3 regions of the Paraoerskovia marina genome follow, and region 3 is predicted to be linked to each of the others. Evidence: riboswitches for the same ligand, from Rfam matches in the RefSeq annotation. Region 3 holds a riboswitch; each other region holds the start of a gene.
What was found. A riboswitch is a leader RNA that binds a small molecule or an ion and turns the genes downstream of it on or off. The one in region 3 is predicted to bind thiamine pyrophosphate.
Positions count from the first base shown of each region.

Region 1: it holds a riboswitch for thiamine pyrophosphate, as region 3 does, so the genes downstream of both, thiO (glycine oxidase ThiO) here and BLU20_RS08200 (ECF transporter S component) in region 3, are expected to answer to the same signal.
Region 2: it holds a riboswitch for thiamine pyrophosphate, as region 3 does, so the genes downstream of both, BLU20_RS03650 (thiamine ABC transporter substrate-binding protein) here and BLU20_RS08200 (ECF transporter S component) in region 3, are expected to answer to the same signal.

Region 1 covers NZ_LT629776.1:2,590,638-2,598,175, forward strand. Annotated here, with positions in the region: gene BLU20_RS11755 (glycosyltransferase family 4 protein) at 1-771, opposite strand, end outside; gene guaA (glutamine-hydrolyzing GMP synthase) at 816-2,405, opposite strand; gene thiE (thiamine phosphate synthase) at 2,453-3,100, opposite strand; TPP riboswitch at 3,196-3,299, shown strand; gene thiO (glycine oxidase ThiO) at 3,289-4,446, shown strand; gene thiS (sulfur carrier protein ThiS) at 4,443-4,676, shown strand; gene BLU20_RS11780 (thiazole synthase) at 4,678-5,475, shown strand; gene BLU20_RS13810 (hypothetical protein) at 5,575-6,087, shown strand; gene BLU20_RS11790 (ThiF family adenylyltransferase) at 6,294-7,538, opposite strand; gene BLU20_RS11795 (DUF3817 domain-containing protein) at 7,535-7,538, opposite strand, start outside.
Region 2 covers NZ_LT629776.1:814,046-821,583, forward strand. Annotated here, with positions in the region: gene BLU20_RS03625 (nitrate reductase subunit alpha) at 1-1,475, opposite strand, end outside; gene BLU20_RS03630 (MoaD/ThiS family protein) at 1,563-1,799, opposite strand; gene moaC (cyclic pyranopterin monophosphate synthase MoaC) at 1,796-2,287, opposite strand; gene BLU20_RS03640 (MFS transporter) at 2,313-3,545, opposite strand; gene BLU20_RS03645 (DUF4235 domain-containing protein) at 3,635-3,946, opposite strand; TPP riboswitch at 4,051-4,155, shown strand; gene BLU20_RS03650 (thiamine ABC transporter substrate-binding protein) at 4,160-5,233, shown strand; gene BLU20_RS03655 (ABC transporter permease) at 5,236-6,930, shown strand; gene BLU20_RS03660 (ABC transporter ATP-binding protein) at 6,927-7,538, shown strand, end outside.
Region 3 covers NZ_LT629776.1:1,832,620-1,840,157, reverse strand. Annotated here, with positions in the region: gene aspS (aspartate--tRNA ligase) at 1-1,750, opposite strand, end outside; TPP riboswitch at 1,936-2,042, shown strand; gene BLU20_RS08200 (ECF transporter S component) at 2,116-2,781, shown strand; gene BLU20_RS08195 (ABC transporter ATP-binding protein) at 2,778-4,469, shown strand; gene BLU20_RS08190 (energy-coupling factor transporter transmembrane component T family protein) at 4,466-5,257, shown strand; gene hisS (histidine--tRNA ligase) at 5,279-6,670, opposite strand; gene BLU20_RS08180 (MBL fold metallo-hydrolase) at 6,710-7,420, opposite strand; gene BLU20_RS08175 (peptidylprolyl isomerase) at 7,533-7,538, shown strand, end outside.

The sequences.
Region 1 (7,538 bases), 760 kb from region 3:
CACGGAGTCGCCGAGGCCCAGCTTCTCGACGCGCGCCCGGAGCGCGGCCTCCTGCGGACCGTCGCCGACCAGGGTCAGGTGCAGGGCGCCGTCGGGGACGACGCGCGTCGCGTCGGCCATCGCGTCGATCAGCGCCCGCCCACGCTTGCGCGGGGCGAGCCGTTGCGTGGCGACCAGCCGCACCGTCGACGACGGCTCGCGCCCCGCCGCCCCACGAGACCACGCCCCGACGTCGATCGCGTTGGGCACGACCCCGACCTCGTCGGGATCGAGGCCCAGCACGCGCGCCACGCGCTTTCCCGCCGCCGGGCTCACCGCCGTGGGCACGAACCGCGCGTCGCGCCAGCCCGAGAGCCTCGCTCCCAGCGCGAGGGCCGTCGTCGCGCCGTCGAGCATGCAGTGCCACGTCACGACCATCGGCAGCCCGCGCTCGCGGGCAATGCGCGCGCCGTCGTACGCGAACGGGGAGATCATCCCGGCGTGGACGTGCACGACGTCCGGGCGCAGCTCGTCGAGCGCCGCGCGGATGAGCCGAGGACCGGTCACGGGGTTGATCGGGGCGTCGCCCGGGATCTGGGCGCCCAGCCGGTGCACGACGACGTCACCCGCGCTCTCGACGACCCCGCCGCGTTCTCCCCCGGCCCCGGGGGTCGCCGTCAGGACGTGGACGTCGTCGCCCGCGGCCGCCTGGGCGGCCGCGAGGTCACCGACCTGCGACTCGATGCCGCCCGTGCGCGGGGCGAGGCAGTCGGAGACGTGGACGATGCGCATGGGTCGAGACTATCCGGGCAGACGCAGGACGCCCGCCCGACGCCTCACTCCCACTCGATGGTGCCCGGCGGCTTGCTCGTCACGTCGAGGACCACGCGGTTGACCTCGCTCACCTCGTTGGTGATGCGGGTCGAGATCACGGAGAGGACGTCGTACGGCAGGCGGGTCCAGTCCGCGGTCATCGCGTCCTCCGAGGAGACCGGACGCAGCACGATCGGGTGGCCGTAGGTGCGGCCGTCACCCTGGACGCCCACCGAGCGCACGTCGGCGAGCAGCACCACCGGGCACTGCCAGATGTCGCGGTCGAGCCCCGCCCTGGTGAGCTCCTCGCGGGCGATCTTGTCGGCGGCGCGCAGCACCTCCAGGCGCTCGGCGGTGACCTCGCCGATGATCCGGATGCCGAGGCCCGGCCCGGGGAACGGCTGGCGCCAGACGATCTCCTCGGGCACCTCGAGCTCGAGGCCGACGGCGCGGACCTCGTCCTTGAACAGCGTGCGCAGGGGCTCGATCAGGGAGAACTGCAGGTCGTCCGGCAGACCGCCCACGTTGTGGTGGCTCTTGATGTTGGCCGCACCCTCGCCGCCGCCGGACTCGACGACGTCGGGGTAGAGCGTCCCCTGGACGAGGAACTCGACCTCTTCACCGTGCGCACCGGCGTCCGCGACGACGTCGCGTGCGGCATCCTCGAAGACGCGGATGAACTCGCGGCCGATGATCTTGCGCTTGGTCTCCGGGTCGGTCTGGCCGGCGAGCGCGTCGAGGAAGCGCTGCCTGGCGTCGACCACCATGAGCTTGACGCCCGTGGCGGCGACGAAGTCACGCTCGACCTGCTCGGCCTCGTCGGCGCGCAGCAGACCGTGGTCCACGAAGACGCAGGTGAGCTGGTCGCCCACCGCCTTCTGCACCAGCGCCGCGGCGACGGAGGAGTCGACACCGCCGGAGAGGCCGCAGATCACGCGCTTGGTGCCGACCTGCGCGCGGATCGCCTCGACCTGGTCGGCCACGACGTTTCCGGGTGTCCAGTCGGGAGCCAGCCCTGCGCCGTCGTACAAGAAGTGCTCCAGCACGGTCTGGCCGTGCGCGGAGTGCTTGACCTCGGGGTGCCACTGCACGCCGTAGAGACGACGCTCCGTGTCCTCGAACGCCGCGACCGGGGAGCCGGCCGACGTCGCGAGCACCTGGAAACCCTCGGGGGCCGCGTGTACGGAGTCGCCGTGGCTCATCCACGTCGTTTGGTTGGCGGGCGTGTCAGCAAGCAGCGCACCTGCCTCGCACACCTCGACCTCGGTGCCGCCGTACTCACGCTGACCGGTCTGGGCGACGTCGCCGCCGAGCGCCGCGGCCATCGCCTGGAACCCGTAGCAGATGCCGAGGACGGGGACGCCGGCCTCGAAGAGCTTCGGGTCCACGAACGGCGCACCGTCGGCGTACACGGACGACGGACCACCCGAGAGGATGATCGCGGCCGGGTCCTTGGCCAGCATCTTCTCGACCGAGAAGGTGTGGGGCACGATCTCCGAGTACACGCTCGCCTCGCGCACGCGACGCGCGATGAGCTGGGCGTACTGCGCGCCGAAGTCGACGACGAGAACGGGCCTCGGGGTGGTCACGGGGACGTCAGGCGTGGCTGTCACGCACCCAGGATAGTTGCCGCGCCAGCGTGCCGCGGACACGTCCGGATTCAGGCCGGGAGACGCTCCCGCAGAGCGCGGGCCGCCGCCTCGGGGTCGGCGGCCTCGGTGACGGCGCGTACGACGACGATCCGCTCGGCCCCGGCGTCGAGCACCTCGTCGAGGCGCTCGCCGTCGATCCCGCCGATGGCGAACCAGGGTGTCGACGGCCGGGAGTCCGCGACCTCTTGGAGCAGATCCAGCCCGACGGCGGGGCGACCCGGCTTGGTCGGCGTCGCCCAGAGCGGGCCGACGCAGAAGTAGTCGACGTCGGGGTCGGCCTCCGCGGCTGCCGCCTCGACGGCCGCGTGCGTCGACCGCCCGAGCAGGACGTCCCCGCCGAGCAGTGCGCGCGACCCGGAGACAGGAAGGTCGTCCTGGCCCGTGTGGAACACCGGCGCACCGACCAGGCTCGCGACGTCGGCACGGTCGTTCACGCACCACAGCGCACCATGCTCCGTCGCGACCGCTGCGACGATCTCCTGCAGCTCCAGCTCGCGCCGCACGTCGAGCGTCTTGTCCCGGAGCTGGACGACGTCCACGCCTCCCCGCAGGGCCGCGTGGAGGAACTCCTCGAGGTCGCCGCGCTCCTCGCGTGCGTCGGTGCACAGGTAGAGGCGTGCAGCGGCGAGTCGGGCGCGAGCGTCTGCGGAGGTCATGGGCGCGAGCCTATCGACCAACATTCCCGCGGTCGCCGTGCGAGTCGAGTCGCGCCTGCCCCGCGCCACCTGGTCCGTCGCTCATCGCGCTACGCTGACCCCTGCACGGGAGCCTCGACCAGAGGCTGAGAGGGCGATCTGCCGACCGTCGAACCTGATCCGGGTCATGCCGGCGATAGGGAGCAACGATGAGCAAGCACAGCGACGTCCTCGTGGTCGGCGCCGGGATCATCGGACTGACCGCGGCCTGGCGGGCGGCATGCCGCGGCCTGAGCGTCACGGTCCTCGACCCCACCCCACGCGACGGTGCCAGCATGGCGGCGGCCGGGATGCTCGCAGCGGTCTGCGAGGCCGACTTCGGAGAGCCCGAGCTGGCGGCGATGAACGTCGACTCGGCAGCACGCTGGCCCGACTTTGCCGCAGAACTCGAGAAGGCATCACGTCTCGACGTCGGACTACGCCAGACCGGCACGCTCACCCTGGCCTTCGACCCGGACGACCTCGCCGAGACGCGGCGGCTGATCGACCTGCAGCACCGCTGGGGGCTGGTGTCGGAGGAGATCTCGACGGCGCAGGCGCGCCGCATCTCCCCGCTCGTCGGCCGCGTCGCCGGCGGAGCGTGGATGCCGGACGACCACCAGGTCGACCCGCGGGCCACCACCCGCGCGCTCGACGCGGCCGCCCGAGCGGCCGGCGCAGTGGTCGTCGAGTGCCGAGCCGTCCGGCTGACGTCTGCGTCGGGCCGGGTGGTCGGTGCGGTCGACGCGGCGGGCGTCGACCGCACCGCCGACCTCGTCGTCGTCGCGGCAGGGGTCTCGTCCACGGGCCTGCTGGCGACCGCAGGGATCCACGCGCCGCTGCGCCCCGTCAAGGGCATCACGCTCCGACTGGCCGCGGAGCCCTGGTTCGACGTCGAGCCGGTGGTGCGCGCCCGCGTCCAGGGACGGGCGGTGTACGCCGTGACACGGGTCGCCGACGAGTCAGGGTTCCGCGAGGTCGTGATCGGGGCGTCGAGCGACGAGAAGCCCGACGACCGGCGGGTCGAGGCAGGATCGGTCTTCGCCCTGCTCCGCGACGCCCGCGCCGTCCTGCCAGGCATCGACGAGCTCGACCTGCGCGAGGCGAGCCCGCGTGTCCGCCCCAGCGCCCCGGACAACCTTCCCTACCTCGACGCGAGCGTCGACGGCCTGCTCGTCGCCACCGGTCACGGACGCAACGGCATCCTGCTCACCCCGCTGACCAGCGCCGTCGTCGACGCCACGCTCGACGAGACAGACCTGCCCGACGTCGTCGCGCCCGCCATGATGAACCGTCACACCCGCATCCGGACCGAGGAGGCCTCATGAGCACCGACATACCGACCGCCGTCGTGAACGGGGAGCCGTACCCGCTGGCGGAACCGACCGACGTCGCGACGCTGGTGCGTGGCATGCTGCCGAACTTCGTCGCCAACGGTGAGCCTCGAGGCGTGGCGGTCGCGATCGACGACGCCGTGCTCCCCCGCTCCGCATGGAGCACCACGCATCTCGCCCCCGGAGACCGGGTCGAGGTCGTCACCGCAGTCCAGGGAGGCTGACATGGATTCACTGACCATCGCCGGGCAGGAGCTCGGCTCGCGTCTCGTCATGGGGACGGGCGGCGCCTCCAACCTCCTCGCGCTGGAGGAGGCGCTCGTCGCGTCCGGGACGGAGCTGACGACCGTCGCGATGCGCCGGGTCGCCGCACCCACGGCCGGCGAGGACGCCGGGATCTGGGGTCTGCTCGAACGCCTCGGCATCCGCGCCCTGCCCAATACCGCAGGCTGCTTCTCGGTCAAGGAGGCCGTGCTCACCGCCCGGCTCGCCCGTGAGGCGTGCGGCACCGACTGGATCAAGCTCGAGGTGATCGCCGACGACATCACGCTGCTCCCCGACCCTCTGGGTCTCGTCGAGGCGGCCGAGACACTGGTCCGTGACGGGTTCACCGTCCTGCCGTACACGAACGACGACCCGATCGTGGCCCGCCACCTGCAGGACGTCGGATGCGCCGCCGTCATGCCGCTCGGCGCACCCATCGGGTCGGGTCTGGGCATCGTCAACCCCCGCAACATCGAGGCGATCTGCGCCGAGGCCCGCGTCCCGGTGATCCTCGACGCCGGGATCGGGACCGCGTCCGACGCCGCCCAGGCCATGGAGCTCGGGTGCGACGGCGTCCTCCTCGCCACCGCCGTGACCCGCGCGGAGCACCCCGCGCGGATGGCACGTGCCATGCGGCTCGGCGTCGAGGCCGGGTGGGAGGCCGCGCACGCCGGTCGCATCCCTCGCCGCGAGAGCGCGCTCGCGTCCTCGCCGGTCAGCGGGATGGTCGGCCGCAACAACCTCGACCTCGCGATGTAGCGCGGTGGTGCGGTGCTCCCGACACCGCACCGCCGCGCCACGCAGCCGTCGTCCACAGCCTCGGAACGAGGCGCTTTGCGCACTGCTAGGTTCGCGTAGGTGAACCACGTCACTGCTGGCCCTTCGACATCAGGAAGCATCAGCACGCGCCGAGTGCTCTCGACACGTTGGCACCGAGTCCGCGAGCCACTACTTTGGGCAGGACTCGGACTACTCGCGGGCGCCTCTGCCACCGGTGTCGCCGTCGTCTCGATCAACTGGCGCCACGCGGCGCCCATCATCGGAGACCTTGCCCCCGCAGCCACCGCGCTAGCTGGTGTCGCCGCATTCATCATCGGGATGGGCACACTTCTGCATCGCGCGAAGTCCGAGGCTCGCTCGCAGTGGTGGGAACGGATGCAGTGGGCGACTGATCACCGCCTCGACACCACGAGCGGGGAGAAGCACGAGGTCGGCTCCGAGGTGCTGTACGCGCTCATCGACTCACCGCTCGCCGACGTGGACGAACTTCGGGTGATCGACGCCGTACTGGCCGTGGCGCTTGATCGGAGGAGCGAGGATACTGGTACAGACGAGACCAGCAGCGCGGACGGAGGTCGAGAAGATGGCTGATCATGCTCGGAACAGCGACTCCACGAAGTCACCGCGAGCAGCGCGGACTTCGGGTCGATACGTCCCGACGAGAGCTCAGATCGTCGACGCACGCACGCGGCTGGTCATTGATCGGCGCCTGGGCCGCACGCCTGACCCGACGATCCAACAGTGGGCGGCAATGCCGAAGAGCTCCGGGCGCTGAACCTCTAGACCCACCGCGAGCCTCAGTACATCTGCTCGTGCGGGGCGACCTCACTGATCCAGGCGAGGATCCCGCCCGGGACGTTGCGGGCGTCGACGCCTGCCTCCCGCGCGGCCTGTGCCACGCGGTCCGAGCGCGCACCCACCTTGCAGAGCACGACGACGGGGCGGTCCGTCGGCAGGTCCGCGAGCGCCGCGTAGGCTCCCGCCGAGGTGCCGAGGAAACGGCCGCTGGGGACGAGGTGCGCGCCGGGGATCGCGACGATGTCGTGCTCCCACTGTTCGCGGACGTCGAGGAGATAGGCACCGTCGTCGAGGAGAGCGGCGATCTCTGTCGCAGCGACCGTGGTCTCGACAGGCTCGACCGACGAAACCGTGGTCTCGACAGGCTCGACCGACGAGGCCCTGGTCTCGACAGGCTCGACCGACGAAACCCCGCAGAAGGCGGCATACGCGTCGGGCCCCTCGAGCAGCGCGGTGACGGGTTCGCGGGTCGGGTCGGCCCGGACGGTCAGCTCTCGCCAGGTCGCCTCCAGCGCGTCGTGCACGGCGAGGCGCCCGAGCAGGGTCCGGCCGGTCCCGGTGACGAGCTTGACGGTCTCGACCGCCATCGCGGTCCCGATCGACCCGCACATCGCGCCGAGCACTCCCCCGGTGGCGCAGTCGGGAACGGTCCCGGGCGGCGGTGGTTCCGGGAAGACGTCGCGGTACGTCACACCGTTCTCGGGGGCAGCCCCCCAGAAGACGCTGACCTGCCCGGAGTGCTGGAAGATCGACCCCCAGACGACGGGGAGGCCAAGCACCTCGGCCGCGTCCGAGACGAGGTAGCGGGTGGCGAAGTTGTCGGCGCCGTCCAGGACGACGTCGTACCTCCCCATCACGTCGAGCGCGTTCAGCGGTGTCAGACGCTCGCGGTGGGCGACGAACCGGACGTGCGGGTTGATCTCCGCCACGGAGTCGCGCGCGGACTCGACCTTGGGGCGTCCGACGTCGCCGTCGCCGTGCAGGACCTGCCGCTGCAGGTTGGAGGCGTCCACGTCGTCGTCGTCGACGACACCGATCGTCCCGACCCCGGCAGCCGCGAGGTAGAGGATCGCAGGGCTACCCAGTCCCCCAGCCCCGACCAGAAGGACCCGTGCGGCGGCCAGTCGCCGCTGCCCGTCCACCCCGATGCCCGGCAGCGACAGGTGACGGGCGTAGCGGGCGAGCTCCGGCGGGCTGAGCGCCGGACCGGGTTCGACGAGGGGCGGCAGCGGGGCACCGGTCAT
Region 2 (7,538 bases), 1.0 Mb from region 3:
AGGAGGAGGTCGTAGACGGTCGTGACGAGGTGGCCCTCGACCTCGCGGACGGGGACGCCGCGGGTGACGGTGCCGGCGCGGCCGGTGTGGGCGCCGGTGTCGTCGTCCACGGTCGGTGAGATGTCGAAGCGCGGCAGGTCGATCGCCACCGTGCGCGGTGCGCCGTCGACGTCGGCCACCGACAGTGCGGGGGTGACGTCGCCGAGGTCGAGGTTCCAGGAGCCTGCGTCGGCGTCGCCGTAGCGGTGACCGAGAGATCCGTTCGGGACGACGAGCGAGCCGTCGGCGTCCAGGAGCGCGGTCTTGAACTGCGCGTTGGGGGTCTCCGCCTGCGACGGCAGATCGGCCGCGGTGAGGAACTTGCCCGCCGTGTACGTGCTCGCCTCGCCCTCGGTACGGGGAAGGAGGCGGACCAGGTACGGCGAGTCCGTGAACCGCTTCATGTAGTCGACGAACCGCTCGGTGCGGCGTCCGACGAGGAACTCCCGCAGGATCACGTGCCCCATGCCGATCGCGAGCGCCCCGTCCGTCCCGGGATGGACGGCGAGCCACTCGTCCGCGAACTTGGTGTTGTCGGCGTAGTCGGGGGAGACGGTGACGACCTTCTGGCCGCGGTAGCGGGCCTCGGTCATGAAGTGCGCGTCCGGGGTCCGTGTCACGGGGATGTTGGAGCCCCACATGATGCAGTAGGTCGAGTTCCACCAGTCGGCCGACTCGGGGACGTCGGTCTGGTCGCCGAACACCTGCGGGGAGGCGATGGGGAGGTCGGCGTACCAGTCGTAGAACGAGAGCATCGTCCCACCGAGCATGGTGATGAACCGCGAGCCCACACCGTGCGAGACCATCGACATCGCGGGGATCGGCGAGAACCCGGCGATGCGGTCGGGGCCGTACTCCTTGACCGAGTGGACGTGGGCGGCGGCGACGATCTCCGCGGCCTCGTCCCACGACGCCCGGACGAGACCGCCCTTGCCGCGAGCCGACTTGTAGCGGCGCGAGACCTCCGGGTCGCCCGTCACCGCGGCCCACGCGAGCACGGGGTCGCCGCCGACCTGCTTCTTGGCAGCGCGATAGGCCTCGAGAAGGACAGCCCGCACGTAGGGGTACCGGACCCGGGTGGGGGAGTAGGTGTACCAGCTGAACGCCGCACCGCGGGGGCATCCGCGGGGCTCGTACTCGGGGGAGTCCGGGCCGACGGACGGGTAGTCCGTCTGCTGGGTCTCCCACGTGATGATCCCGTCCTTGACGTAGACCTTCCAGGAGCAGGACCCGGTGCAGTTCACGCCGTGGGTCGAGCGCACCACCTTGTCGTGCGACCAGCGGTCGCGGTAGAACGCGTCGCCCTCGCGGCCGCCCTGGAGGAAGAGCTGCCGCAGGTCGGACGAGACCTCGCCCTTCCGCAGATGGCTGCCGAGCCGGACGAGGGAGTCCTCGAACCCTCCCGTGCTCTCGGAATCGATCGTCGACTGCGCCATGCTGCCCTCCGAGTTGCGGTGTGACCTGCGTAACTCACTATGTCGTCGATCGGTCGCGACAGCGACCTCTCGGGTCAGATGCTCGGGCTACCCCCCGGCGAACGGCGGGAGGACGTCGACGGTGCTGCCCGGCGAGAGCGGCGTGGCAGGGTCGTGGACCCGGATCCCGTCGGCGAGCACCGAGCATCGGGGCAGGACGTCGGCGAGCGTCGGGTGCGCCGCGACGATCTGCTCGGTGAGCGTCCCGAGCGTTCCCGTGTCGACCGTCTCGGTCTCGGTCCCGGCCGCGTCACGGGCCCCGGCGAAGTAGCGCACGGTGATCATCGAGGCCCTCCGGCGGGCGCGGGGTCGCGGTGCCAGTCGCCCGACTTCCCGCCGCTCTTGGCGAGGAGCCGGATGTCCGTGAGCACGATCGACTTGTCCAGGCCCTTGAGCATGTCGACCGTCGCGAGCCCGGCGACGCTCACCGCGGTGAGGGCTTCCATCTCGACGCCCGTCCGGTCGGCGGTCCGGACGGTCGCCGTGATCTCGACGCCGTCGTCCGTGACGGTGAGGTCGACGGTCGCGCCGTGCACCCCGATGACGTGGGCCAGCGGCAGGAGCTCGGCGGTGCGCTTGGCCCCGGCGATGCCGGCGATCCGCGCGACGGCCAGGACGTCGCCCTTGGGGACGGTCCCGTCGCGCAGGGCGGCGACCACGGGGGGCGGTGCGAGGACTGTGCCGGCGGCCGTCGCGGACCGGACGGTGGGCGTCTTCTCGGTGACGTCGACCATGCGGGCGTGGCCGGCGTTGTCCAGGTGCGTGAATGTCATGGGGTGATCATGCTCGATCGGGCGGTCAGGATGCCCGGCCGCGTGCGGCACGGCGCCTGACCGGGCCGAGCGTGAAGAGCAGCGTCGCCAGCGCGGTGACGGCGAGCAGGATGAAGCCGATGTCGTAGTCGCCCTGGGCGCCGTAGACGGCCCCCATGATCAGCGGCGGGATGAAGCCGCCGAGGCCGCCGGCCGCGCCGACGAGGCCGGTGACACCGCCGACCTTGTCGGGCGGTGCGAGGTCGGAGACCAGGGCGAACGTCGCGCCGGAGGATGCGCCGAGCGCCGCCGCCATGGTGAGGAACGCGATCGTGCCCACCGGAAAAAGGGAGGGCTGGAACGCGATCACGGCGGCGCCGAGGGTCACCAGAGCGAAGCAGACGACGTTGACCGCGACACCACCGAACCGGTCGGAGAGCGTCCCCCCGATCGGGCGCATGATGACGGCGAGGACGACGAACCCGGCCGTGCGGTTGGCGGCGTCGGCCGCCTCGAGCCCGTAGGCGTTCGTCAGGAACGTCGGCAGATAGACGGAGAACGCGACGAACCCGCCGAACCCGATCGCGTAGAGCCACGAGAGCTGCAGCGTCGCGGGGAGCTTGAAGGTGCTCCACGTCCGGGACCAGAATCCGCCCGTGGCGGGCGCGGGGCGGCTGGGCGAGTCGCGCAGCCAGATCCAGGAGACGACCGCGAAGATCGCGAGCACGGTGGCGACCAGGACGAACGGGGCCTCCTCGCCCCACGCGTCGCGGATCGGCACCGTGGTGAACGCCGCGATCGCGGTACCGCCCATGCCGGCGCCGAAGAGCCCGAGCGCCGTCCCGCGCCGTGACGGCGGGAACCAGGCGTTGTTGAACGGAATCCCGATCGCGAACGTCGTGCCGCCGAGTCCCAGGAAGAACCCGCCGACGATCAGGCCCGTCAGGCTGTCGGCGAGGAACCCGAGGTAGAGCACCGGCAGGATCGTCAGCGCGCTGACCAGCGGGAACATGATGCGGGCGCCGAAGCGGTCGGTCAGTGCGCCGACCGGGATCCGCCCGAGCGAGCCGACGATCACCGGGACCGCCACGACCACGGAGGTCTCGACGTCGGACAGGCCCAGTGCCTCCTGGAACGTCCCGCCCAGGGGGCTGAGCAGGGCCCAGGCCCAGAAGTTCAGCGCGAAGCCGACCGTGGAGAGGACCAGCTGGACCGTGGCCCGGCTGCCGTACCCCTCGTCGGGGATCGCCTGCGGGGGTGCCGTCGAACCTGTGGTCATCGTGCTCTCCTCGGCTGGTGCGTGACTTGAACGTAGCGTTCCGGTGGCTCTCCGTCTATTGATCTTGAAAATCTCGTAAAAAAGGGTGTCTACGGCTCGACGTCAGGAACCGCGTGGGGGTTGCCGCCGGTCAGCCGCGCACTCACCTTCGTCGCCTGCCCGGCCGCGAGACGGCGCGCCAGCACGCCGACACCACCGGTGATCGCCGCGAAGGCCATCGCCTCGGGGAGGGAGATGTCGGGATCGTCGGTGTCGGTCGGGGCGTCGTGCCCCGAGGCCTTCTTCCAGATCGTCGAGACCACCTTGGTGGCGATCCACCCGGCCGCGAAGGTCAGGGCCAGGGTCGCGACCTTGGTCGCCATGTCCTGGTCGTCGTTCTTCTTCTGCTTCTTCTTCGACACGTCGTCTCCTCAGCCGCTCCGTTGGACGATTCCCACCGTAGTGCGACCGGGGCGACTCCGCCGGACCACGGACCCACGGGCGTTGCGCGGCGTCGTAGACTGCGGCTGTACGACAGGGGAGCGCCCCAGAGCGCTGAGAGTGCGGCACGCCGCAGACCCTTGAACCTGATCCGGTCAGCACCGGCGGAGGAAGTCGACGTCCGAGGAGGACTCTTGCGCACCACCATCACCACCCGTTCCGTCGCCGCGTCCGGCGCGGTCCTCGCGCTCGCCCTGACGGGCTGCGCGAGCAGCGACACCGGCGACGCCGAGGGCTCGTCGGCCGAGACGGGGAGCAGCACCGTCACCCTGGTCACCCACGACTCGTTCGCCCTCAGCGACGGCCTGCTCGACGAGTTCACCGCGGAGTCGGGGTACGACGTCGAGCTGGTCGCCCCCGGGGACGGCGGCACCCTGGTCAACCAGCTGATCCTCACGAAGGACTCGCCCCTTGGCGACGCCGTCTTCGGGGTCGACAACACCTACGCGAGCCGCGCCGTCGACGAGGGCGTCTTCGACCCGTACCTCTCGTCCGCGCTTCCCGAGTCGGCGGCCGCAGAGGTTCCCGCGGGCGAGAGCCTGACCCCGGTCGACCGGGGGGACGTCTGCATCAACGCCGACCTCGCCTGGTTCGAGGAGAACGACCTCGACGTCCCGACCACGCTCGACGACCTGGCCGACCCCGCGTACCAGGACCTCCTCGTCGTCACGAACCCCGCGACGTCGTCGCCCGGACTCGCGTTCCTGCTCGCGACCGTCGGGGCCAAGGGCGAGCACGGGTGGACCGACTACTGGACGGCGCTCGCGGACAACGGCGTCAAGATCGCCGACGGCTGGGAGGACGCGTACTACGTGGACTTCACGGGTGCCGGCGGAGCCGGTGACCGTCCGCTCGTGCTCTCCTACGCCACCTCGCCGGCGTTCACCGTGACCGAGGACGGCTCGGAGACCACGACCACGGCGCTGCTGGACACCTGCTTCCGCCAGGTCGAGTACGCGGGCGTGCTCGCCGGTGCGGAGAACCCCGACGGCGCCCGGGAGCTCGTGGACTTCCTCGTGAGCCGCACGGTCCAGGAGGACATCCCCGGCCAGATGTACATGTACCCCGTCGACGGCGACGCCGCGCTGCCCGACGAGTGGGCCCGGTTCGCCCCGCTCGCCGACGACCCGTTCGACGTCGACCCGGCCGAGATCTCCGCGCACCGCGGCGACTGGATCGAGACCTGGACCGCCACGGTCCTCGGCTGACCATGCGCCCGGCTCGCGCGCACCGCAGCTGGCCCCCGGTGGCACGCGTCGTGCTCTGGGGGCTGGCGGCGGGCGTGCCGCTCGCCTTCCTCGCGATCTTCTTCGCGTGGCCCGTCCTCGCCCTCGTCGGACGAGGCTTCGTGACCGACGGATCCCTGGACCTGAGCGGGGTCGCCGAGGTGTTCGGCGAGTCGCGCACCTGGCGTCTGCTCGGGATCACGCTGGGCCAGGCGGTGGTCGGGACCGTCGCCTCGCTGGTGCTCGGAGTCCCCGGCGCCTACGTCCTGTACAGATGCCAGTTCCGCGGTCGTACGTTCCTCCGCGGGCTGGTGACGGTGCCCTTCGTCCTGCCCACCGTCGTCGTCGGCGTCGCGTTCCGCGCGCTCCTCGCCCCCGGTGGCCCGCTGGCGTTCCTCGGCATCGACCAGACCTTCACCGCGATCGTGCTCGCGCTCGTCTTCTTCAACTACGCCGTCGTCGTCCGGACGGTTGGCGGCCTCTGGGAACGGCTCGACCCCCGGGCCGAGCAGGCCGCGCGGGCGCTCGGAGCCTCCCCGGCCCGGGCGTTCCGGACGGTCACCCTGCCCGCCCTGACCCCCGCGATCACCTCCGCCGCCTCGCTCGTCTTCCTCTACTGCGCGACGGCGTTCGGCACCGTCCTCGTCCTCGGCCCGCCCGGGTACGGCACCATCGAGACGGAGATCTACGTCCAGACGACGCAGTTCCTCGACCTGCGATCGGCGGCCGTCCTGTCGGTGGTCCAGCTTGTCGTCGTGGCCGGGGCGCTCGTCGCCGCGGACCGCACCCGGGCGCGCCGCGAGAACGCCCTGGGTCTGCTCCCCGAGGCGCACGGCGGGCGGCGGCTGAACCTGCGGGCCGACGCCGTGCCGACCGCCGTGACGGCCGCCGTCGTGATCCTGCTCCTGGCCCTCCCGGTCGCCACCCTGGTCACCCGCTCCCTGCATGCCGCCGACGGCACCTGGACGCTGGACAACTACCGCAACCTCGCGACGACGGGCGGCCCCAACGCGCTGTCCGTCACGGTGTGGGAGGCCGCGGGCAACTCGCTGCGAGCGGCCGCGCTCGCAGCGCTGATCGCGGTCGTCGTCGGCGGTCTGGTGGCCCTCGTGGTCTCGCGCCGACCACGGGCGCGCGTCGGCAGGCGTGCCCTGCGGACCCTCGACTCCGTCTTCATGCTCCCGCTCGGCGTCTCCGCCGTCACCGTCGGCTTCGGATTCCTGATCACGCTCGACCGGCCGCTGGGGCTCGACGTCGACCTGCGCACCTCCGGGCTCCTCGTCCCGATCGCGCAAGCCGTCGTCGCGATCCCGCTGGTGGTCCGTGTGGTGCTGCCCGTGCTGCGGGCCATCGACCCGCGCCTGCGCGAGGCCGCTGCGACGCTCGGCGCCGGACCGGGCCGGGTTCTCGCCACCGTGGACCTGCCCGTCGTGCTCCGACCCCTCGGCCTGGCCGTGGGGTTCGCGTTCGCGACCTCCCTCGGGGAGTTCGGCGCCACGTCGTTCCTCGCCCGCCCCGACACCGCGACCCTCCCGGTCGTGATCTTCCGGCTCATCGGCAAGCCCGGGGCCGAGAACTACGGGATGGCGCTCGCCGCGAGCGTCGTCCTCGCCCTCGTCACCGCGACGGTCATGCTCCTCGCGGAGCGGCTGCGCGGAGAAAGTGCAGGAGAGCTATGAGCCGCGGGCTCGAGGTGCGCGACGCCGTCGTGCGGTACGGGACGACGACGGCGGTCGACGGGGTGAACCTCGACGTCGCCGAGGGCGAGGTGCTCGCCCTGCTCGGTCCGAGCGGCTGCGGCAAGTCCTCGCTGCTGCGCGCGGTCGCCGGTCTCGAGCCGCTGGCGGACGGGTCCGTCGCGTGGCACGGGCGGGACCTGGCGGCCGTGCCGGTGCACCGCCGGGCGTTCGGGCTGCTCTTCCAGGACGGACAGCTGTTCGCGCACGCCGACGTCGCGAGCAACGTCGGGTACGGGCTGCGCGTCGCCGGCGTACGCCGTACGGACCGCGAGGCCCGGGTGGACGAGCTGCTCGGGCTCGTCGGGCTCTCCGGGTACGGGTCCCGGGCGGTCACGGCGCTGTCGGGAGGGGAGAGGCAGCGCGTCGCGCTCGCACGTGCCCTCGCGCCCCGGCCCCGCCTGCTGCTGCTCGACGAGCCGCTCTCCGCGCTCGACCGTGCGCTGCGGGAGCGTCTCGCGGCCGAGCTCCGGGAGATCCTCACCGCCACGGGCACCACCGGGGTCTTCGTCACGCACGACCACGACGAGGCGTTCGCCGTCGCGGACCGC
Region 3 (7,538 bases):
CGGCATCGACGCCCGCTTCCTTGCGCTGGGCCGGCGTGATCGGGGCCGGGGCCTGGGTCAGCGGGTCGAACCCGCCGCCCGACTTCGGGAACGCAATGACGTCCCGGATCGAGTCGGACCCCGTGAGCAGCGAGACGATCCGGTCCCAGCCGAACGCGATCCCGCCGTGCGGCGGAGCCCCGAACGCGAAGGCGTCGAGCAGGAAGCCGAACTTCTCCTGCGCCTCGGCCTGACCGATGCCCATCACCTCGAAGACCCGCTCCTGCACGTCTCGACGGTGGATACGGATCGAGCCGCCGCCGATCTCGTTGCCGTTGCAGACGATGTCGTAGGCGTACGCGAGGGCCTCGCCGGGGTTCTGCTCGAACGTGTCGACCCACTCCGGGGTCGGCGACGTGAAGGCGTGGTGCACGGCCGTCCAGGCTGAGCTGCCCAGGTCGACGTCGTCGTCCTGGCCGGCAGGCTTGAACAGCGGCGCGTCGACGATCCAGACGAACGACCACGCGTTCTCGTCGATCTGGCCGGTGCGGCGGGCGATCTCCAGGCGAGCGGCGCCGAGCAGCGCCCGCGAGTCGTCGACCTTGCCGGCGGCGAAGAAGACCGCGTCGCCGGGCTGGGCGCCGGTCGCCTCGGCCAGGCCCGCACGCTCGGCGTCGGAGAGGTTCTTGGCCACGGGCCCGGCCAGCGTCCCGTCCTCGGCGAACGTGACGTACGCGAGACCGCGCGCGCCGCGCTGCTTGGCCCAGTCCTGCCACGCGTCGAACTGACGGCGGGGCTGGGACGCCCCGCCGGCCATGACGACGGCACCGACGTAGTCGGCCTGGAAGACGCGGAACGGTGTCTCGGCGAAGTACTCGGTGAGCTCGATCAGCGGGTTGCCGAAGCGAAGGTCGGGCTTGTCGCTGCCGTACAGGCGCATCGCGTCGGCGAACGTCATCCGCTGGATCGGGCGCGGGATCTCGACGTCGATGAGCTTCCAGAGCGCGACGAGGATCTGCTCGCCGAGGTCGATGACGTCGTCCTGCTCGACAAAGCTCATCTCGACGTCCAGCTGGGTGAACTCCGGCTGGCGGTCGGCACGGAAGTCCTCGTCGCGGTAGCAGCGCGCGATCTGGTAGTAGCGCTCCATGCCCGAGACCATGAGCAGCTGCTTGAAGAGCTGCGGCGACTGCGGCAGCGCGTACCAGGAGCCCGGCGCGAGGCGCGCGGGGACGAGGAAGTCGCGAGCACCCTCGGGGGTCGAGCGCGTGAGGGTCGGGGTCTCGATCTCGACGAAGTCCTGGGCGTCGAGCACGGCCCGGGCGGCCTGGTTCGCCTTCGACCGCAGGCGCAGGGCTCGCGCGGGCGTCGGGCGTCGCAGGTCGAGGTAGCGGTGCTTGAGCCGTGCCTCCTCGCCGATGGTCTCGGTGCCGTCGAGCGCGGTCGAGACCTGGAAGGGCAGCGGCGCGGACTCGTTGAGCACGACGACGTCGCTCACGACGACCTCGACCTCTCCGGTCGGCAGGTTGGCGTTCGCGTTGCCCTCCGGTCGCTGCGAGACCTCTCCGGTCACCTGGAGGACGAACTCGCTGCGCAGGGGGTGGGCGACGGCCTCGTCGCGAATGACCACCTGGGCGATGCCCGAGGCGTCGCGCAGGTCGATGAAGGCCACGCCTCCGTGGTCGCGGCGGCGGTCGACCCACCCGGTCAGGGTGATGGTCTGGCCGATGTGCTCGGCCCGCAGTGAGCCGGCCGTGTGGGTGCGAAGCACGGAGGGGTCCTTCCGGATCGGGGGGTGGTGGGCGGCTGCCCCGGGGGGTCTGCCGCGAGCGCCGCGTGGCGCACCGCGACAAGTCTAGTCGGTGTCCGGGCGGACTCCACCGCTCGGCCCGTTCACAGGGTGGGACGGGCGGGGTCGCAGATTGCCCGATTCGTCGCGCGGCTCTAGGTTGGCCTCACTAGCCCCCGGGGTGCGCTCGCGCGCTGAGATTGCGGAAGATCCGCTGACCCGTGGAACCTGATCTGGTTCGTACCAGCGAAGGGAGCAGGGCGACGTCGGCCGTTGCGCGCCGTCAGGGTGCGCGCTGTCCGGGGTCTTGCTGCGTCCACCCCCGGGGCCGACGCAGGGAGATGCTTGTGGACCAGGATTCGCAGTCGTACGCGACGGAGCCGTCGACCGGGGCGGGCGGGGCACGTCTGGAGCGGCGGTCCTCCGGCCTGCACACCACGGTGCTGCTCGCCGTCCTCGGGGTGGTCTTCGGGTTCGTGTTCTGGGTGGCCGACCAGATCTACGGTCCGCTGCACCTGGCGCTGGGGCCCTTCGGGACGCTCGCGGAGAACGTCCTCGCCGGGGCGTGGATCGTCGTGGCCCCCCTCGCGGTGTACATCGTGCGCAAGCCGTTCGTGGCCGTGGTCGCGGAGATGCTGGCGGCCGCCGTCGAGCTCGTGGTGTTTGCCTCGCCGTTCGGGCCGATGATCCTCGTCATCGGACTGGTCCAGGGTGTCGGGGCCGAGCTAGCGTTCACCCTGACGCGGTACCGCCGCTACGGCTGGGGCGTGTTCGTGCTCAGCGGGGTCACCGCGGCGGTCGTGACCTTTGCCTACCAGTGCGTGGCGAACGGGTACCTCGGACAGGACTACCTGGTGCTCCGCCTCGGTGTCCAGATCGTCTCGTGCATCGTGCTCAGCGGGTTGGCGGCGAAGTTCATCGGCGACCGTCTGCTGCGCACGGGTGTACTGGACAACTACCCGATCGGCCGCGAGCGCCGCCGCGGGGCAGCTGCGGCGGGGGTGACGGCGTGACGTCGTCGGACCTCGTCGTCGAGCACCTGGACGTGCGGTTCCCGGGGGAACCGACGTCCGTGCTCCGCGACGTGTCGTTCCGGGTGCGGTCCGGGTCGAGCCTGCTCGTGGTCGGCCCCTCGGGGTCCGGCAAGTCCACCCTCGTCGCGGCTCTCGCGGGGATCGTCCCGCACACGGTGGACGCGGATCTCCACGGCCGGGTCGTGATCGGTGTGCCCGGTGCGTGGGAGCGGGGGCCGCGGGCGCTGGCCGGGCACCTGGGGCTGGTGCAGCAGGACCCGCTGGCACAGGTGTGCCTCGACTCCGTCGACGCCGAGGTGGAGTTCGCGCTCGAGAACCGGGAGTGGCGCGTCGAGGAGATCGGGCCGGCGGTGGCGCGCGCGTTGGACGCGGCGGGCGCGGGCGGGCTCGCCGGTCGACGGACCGGCACCCTCTCGGGCGGACAGTGCCAGCGCGTCGCGACGGCCGCGGCCCTGGCCCCCTCGCCGGCCGTCCTGCTCCTGGACGAGCCGACGGCCCTCCTGGACCCCGAGGCGGCGCGCGCCGTCGGCGCGCTCGTCGGGCGGCTGGCCGCCGGCGAGACGACGACCGTCGTGGTCGAGCACCGCCTCGACGACCTCGACCCACTGCCCGACTCGACGCTCGTGCTGGTCGACGGGGAGGTCGTCGCGCACGGCCCGACCGCCGACGTCATGAGGGACCAGGCCCGCGCCCTGGTCCGCCGGGGGTGCTGGGTGCCGACCTCGGCCCTCCTCGCCGTCGCAGGAGCCCCGCCGGACTGGGAGTCGACCGAGACCGACGCCTGGCTCGGTGAGGTGCGGGCGCAGCAGTGCGGGTTCACGCCCGCGCGCGGCGAACGGGTCCTGCATGCGCGCGGGCTGGCGGTGGGCCACGGCTCGCCGTCCGGACGACGGCGTCGCCGGGAACCGCTCGTGGAGGCGGTCGGCGCGGTCGACCTCGACCTGCACCGTGGCGAGGTCGTGGCGGTCCTCGGGACGAACGGGAGCGGCAAGTCGACACTCGTGCGGGGACTCGCCGGTCTTGCGCCCACCCGAGGCCGGATCGACCGGGGCCGGGTCTCGCTCGTCGTCCAGCACCCCGAGCACCAGTTCGTGGCCCGGACCGTCGCCGAGGAGGTCGCGTGGACCCCGCGGCTCGCGGGCCTCGACGGCGACGACCTGCGCAGGGTCGTCGACGACGCGCTCGCGCGGTTCGACCTGACCTCCCTCGCCGACAGGTCGCCGTTCGGCCTGTCCGGCGGTGAGAAGCGGCGTCTGTCTCTCGCGACCGCTCTCGTCCATCCCGGGGACGTCGTCCTCGCCGACGAGCCGACGTACGGCCTGGACCGTGCGGCGACCGTGGCCACCCAGGCGGCGTTGCGGGAGGCCGCCCGCGACGGACGGGCCGTCCTCGTCGTCACCCATGACGTCGAGCTCGCCGGCCGCCTCGCCGACCGGATCCTCGTCCTCGTCGACGGGAGGCCGGCGACGGCTGGTCCGGCGGACCAGGTCCTCCGGGACACGGAAGGGCTTCGTGCCGCGGGCCTTCGGCCGACCCGGCTCCTCGAACGCTGGTCCGCGCTCGCGTCCCCCACGACGGTCCAAGACTTCCTCGTCGGGATCGACGAGCGCGTGCTGGCCGGACTCGAGGTGCACGACGTCGCCGCGACGGACGGGGGCCGACGATGACCGCGCGCACCTCGGCGTTCGGCAGATGGAACCCGACCGTCAAGCTGGGCACGCTGCTCGCCGCCTCCGCCGTCATCGTCGCGGTCACCGACCCGTGGACACCGACGATCCTGTGGGCCGCCGCCGTGTGCGCCGCCGTCGTGGCTGGGCGGGTTCCCCCGAGGACCCTGGCCGGGGCCCACGCCGCGCTCCTCGCGTTCGCGCTGTCGATCTTCGTCGGCAACGTGCTGCTGCGCTCGGCCGGGGACGTGGTCGCCGTCGTCGGACCGGTCCGGGTCACCGACCACGGGCTCGACGTGGCGGCGGCCCTCGCGATCCGCGTCTTCTACCTCGGGGTGATCTCCGTGATCCTCGTGGCCACGACCGACCCCGTCCGTCTGATGACCAGCCTCCACCAGCACGCGCGTGTGCCGGCGGGCGCGACGTTCGCCGTCCTCGCGGGCATGCGCGTGCTCGAACAGCTGCCGGCCGAGTGGACGACGATCCGGTGCGCCCAGGCGCTGCGGGACCCGGGACACGAGCCCGGTCGGCTCCCGACGGGCGTCCGCGCGACCGGCGCCGCGACGTTCACGCTGCTCGTGGGAGCGGTCCGCAGGGCCGAACGCATCTCGGTGGCCCTCGAGGCACGCGGGCTGGGGTCAGGCCCGCGCACCCTGGCACACCCCGTCCCGCTGGGGCCCGGGGACGTCGCGCTCGCTGCCGCCGTCGGCGGCACCGTCACGACCGTGCTCGTGATCGGCGCCGCCGCGGGCTGGCTGACGGGACCCGGTGCGCTGACCGCGGGATAGCCCACGGCCGCGTCCCGGGCGCTACTGCGCGGCCGGGACGACGCGCGGCCAGAGGTCCTCGGCCGGGGGCGACCACGACGCGCTCTCGGCCGAGCTCTGCTCCCCCGACCGGATGTCCTTCACCTGGTCCGCGCCGCGGGTCGTGCTGCCGTCGTCGGCCAGCTCGTCCCGGCCGGGGAACCAGACGAACGGGATGCCGCGTCGGTCGGCGTAGCGAATCTGCTTGCCGAACTTGGCGGCCGCCGGGGCGACGTCGCACGGGATACCTCGAGCGCGCAGCGCGAGCGCGACCTCGTCCGACTGCGCGCGGGACTCCTCGTCCGTCACGGCCACGAGCACGGCCGCGGGGACCGACCGGGTCGCCGCGACGAGCCCTGCGCCGACGAGACGCGAGACGAGGCGCGAGACGCCGATGGAGAGCCCGACGCCCGGGTACGTGTTCGCGCCGTCGGAGGCGAGCGTGTCGTAGCGCCCCCCGGAGCAGATCGACCCGAGCTCCTCGTGCCCGACCAGCACCGTCTCGTAGACGGAACCGGTGTAGTAGTCCAGGCCGCGGGCGATCTTCAGGTCAGCCACCACGACGCCCGGCGCGCGCCGCGACGCCGCGGTGATCAGCGCACCGAGCTCGGACAACCCCTGGTCGAGGAGAGCGCTCTCGACCCCGTGCGACGCCGCGAGCGCCCGGACACGGTCGACCACGGTCGTGTCGGCGCCGTGGATGGCGGCGAGGTCCAGGCAGGCCTGCGCCTGCTCCGCCGTCGCACCGCACTCGTCGACGAGCAGCTGCGCCACCCGTTCTGGGCCGATCTTGTCGATCTTGTCGATGTTCCGCAGCACCCCGTCGACGTCCTCGAGGCCGATCCCGCGGTAGAAGCCCTCGGCGACCCGGCGGTTGTTCACCAGGACCCGGACCTCCGGCACGCCGATCTCCCGCAGGGCCCCGAGGGCCTCGGCCATGACGAGGGGAAGCTCGACCTCGTAGTGGTAGGGCAGCTCGCCGGCGCCGACGACGTCGATGTCCGCCTGCACGAACTCGCGGAACCGCCCGTCCTGCGGGCGCTCCCCGCGCCAGACCTTCTGGATCTGGTGACGCTTGAACGGGAACGTCAGCCTGCCGGCGTTCTCCAGGACGTACCGCGCGAACGGCACGGTGAGGTCGAAGTGGAGCCCGAGCTGCTTGTCGGCACGGTCACCGCCCGAGCCGTCCTCCTGGAGACGCGAGAGGACGTAGACCTCCTTGGAGGTCTCCCCCTTGCGCAAGAGCTGGTCGAGCGGTTCGACGGCGCGGGTCTCGATGCCTGCGAAGCCGTGGAGCTCGAAGGTGCGTCGCAGCGTGTCGAGGATGTGCTGCTCGACGACGCGCGCGTCGGGGAGCCACTCGGGGAATCCGGACAGAGGTGTTGGGCGTGCCATGGCAGAGATCTTCCCAGACGACGACGGCCCGTGTCCCCGTCAAAGACGTGCCGCCCCGGTGAGATAGGGGTTGGTCGTCCGTTCGCGCGCGATCGTGGTGGCGGGGCCGTGCCCGGGCAGCACGACGAGATCGCCGTCGAGCGCGCCCACGACCGTCGTCAGCGTGTGCTGCATGGTCGCGGCGTCGCCGCCCGGGAGGTCGACCCGCCCGACGGTCCCCGCGAAGAGCACGTCGCCCGTCAGGACGAGGCGGCGCTCCTGCCCGTCGATCTCGACGCCGTCGACGCGGTAGAGCGTCGAGCCCTCGGTGTGCCCCGGTGCGGCCAGGCACGTCACGTCGATGCCGCCGAAGCGCATCTCGGTCGCGACCCCGGAGAACGTCTCGACCCTCTCCGGCACGCGGTGGTCGTCGACGTCGATCCCGGCCGCCGCAGCGATCGCGGGGACAAGACCGGACCCGGCGGGCTCCAGCGTGCCGAACGGGTCGGCGATCCGGTACGCGTCGGCCTCGGCCACCGTCAGCGGAACGTCGAACGCGGCGACGGCCGCCGCGGCATCCAGCACGTGGTCGACGTGCCCGTGCGTGGCAAGCACGGCGGCGACGTGCAACCCGTGCCGTTCGACATGCTCACGCACCGCACCGACCACACCGCCGGACGGGTCGATCACGACGCACGTCCCGTCGTCGTGCGCGACCAGGTAGCAGTTGGCGCCGAGCACCGTGGACGTGATCGTGGTGAGGGAGAGCATCGTCCCAGCCTAGCCACGACGCGCGACGTCCAGCACGAAGGCCGCCATCCCGCCTAGACTGTGGCGCGCCGCCGATCTCGGCGGGTCACGCAGCACAGAGGAGACGACAGAGTTGTCC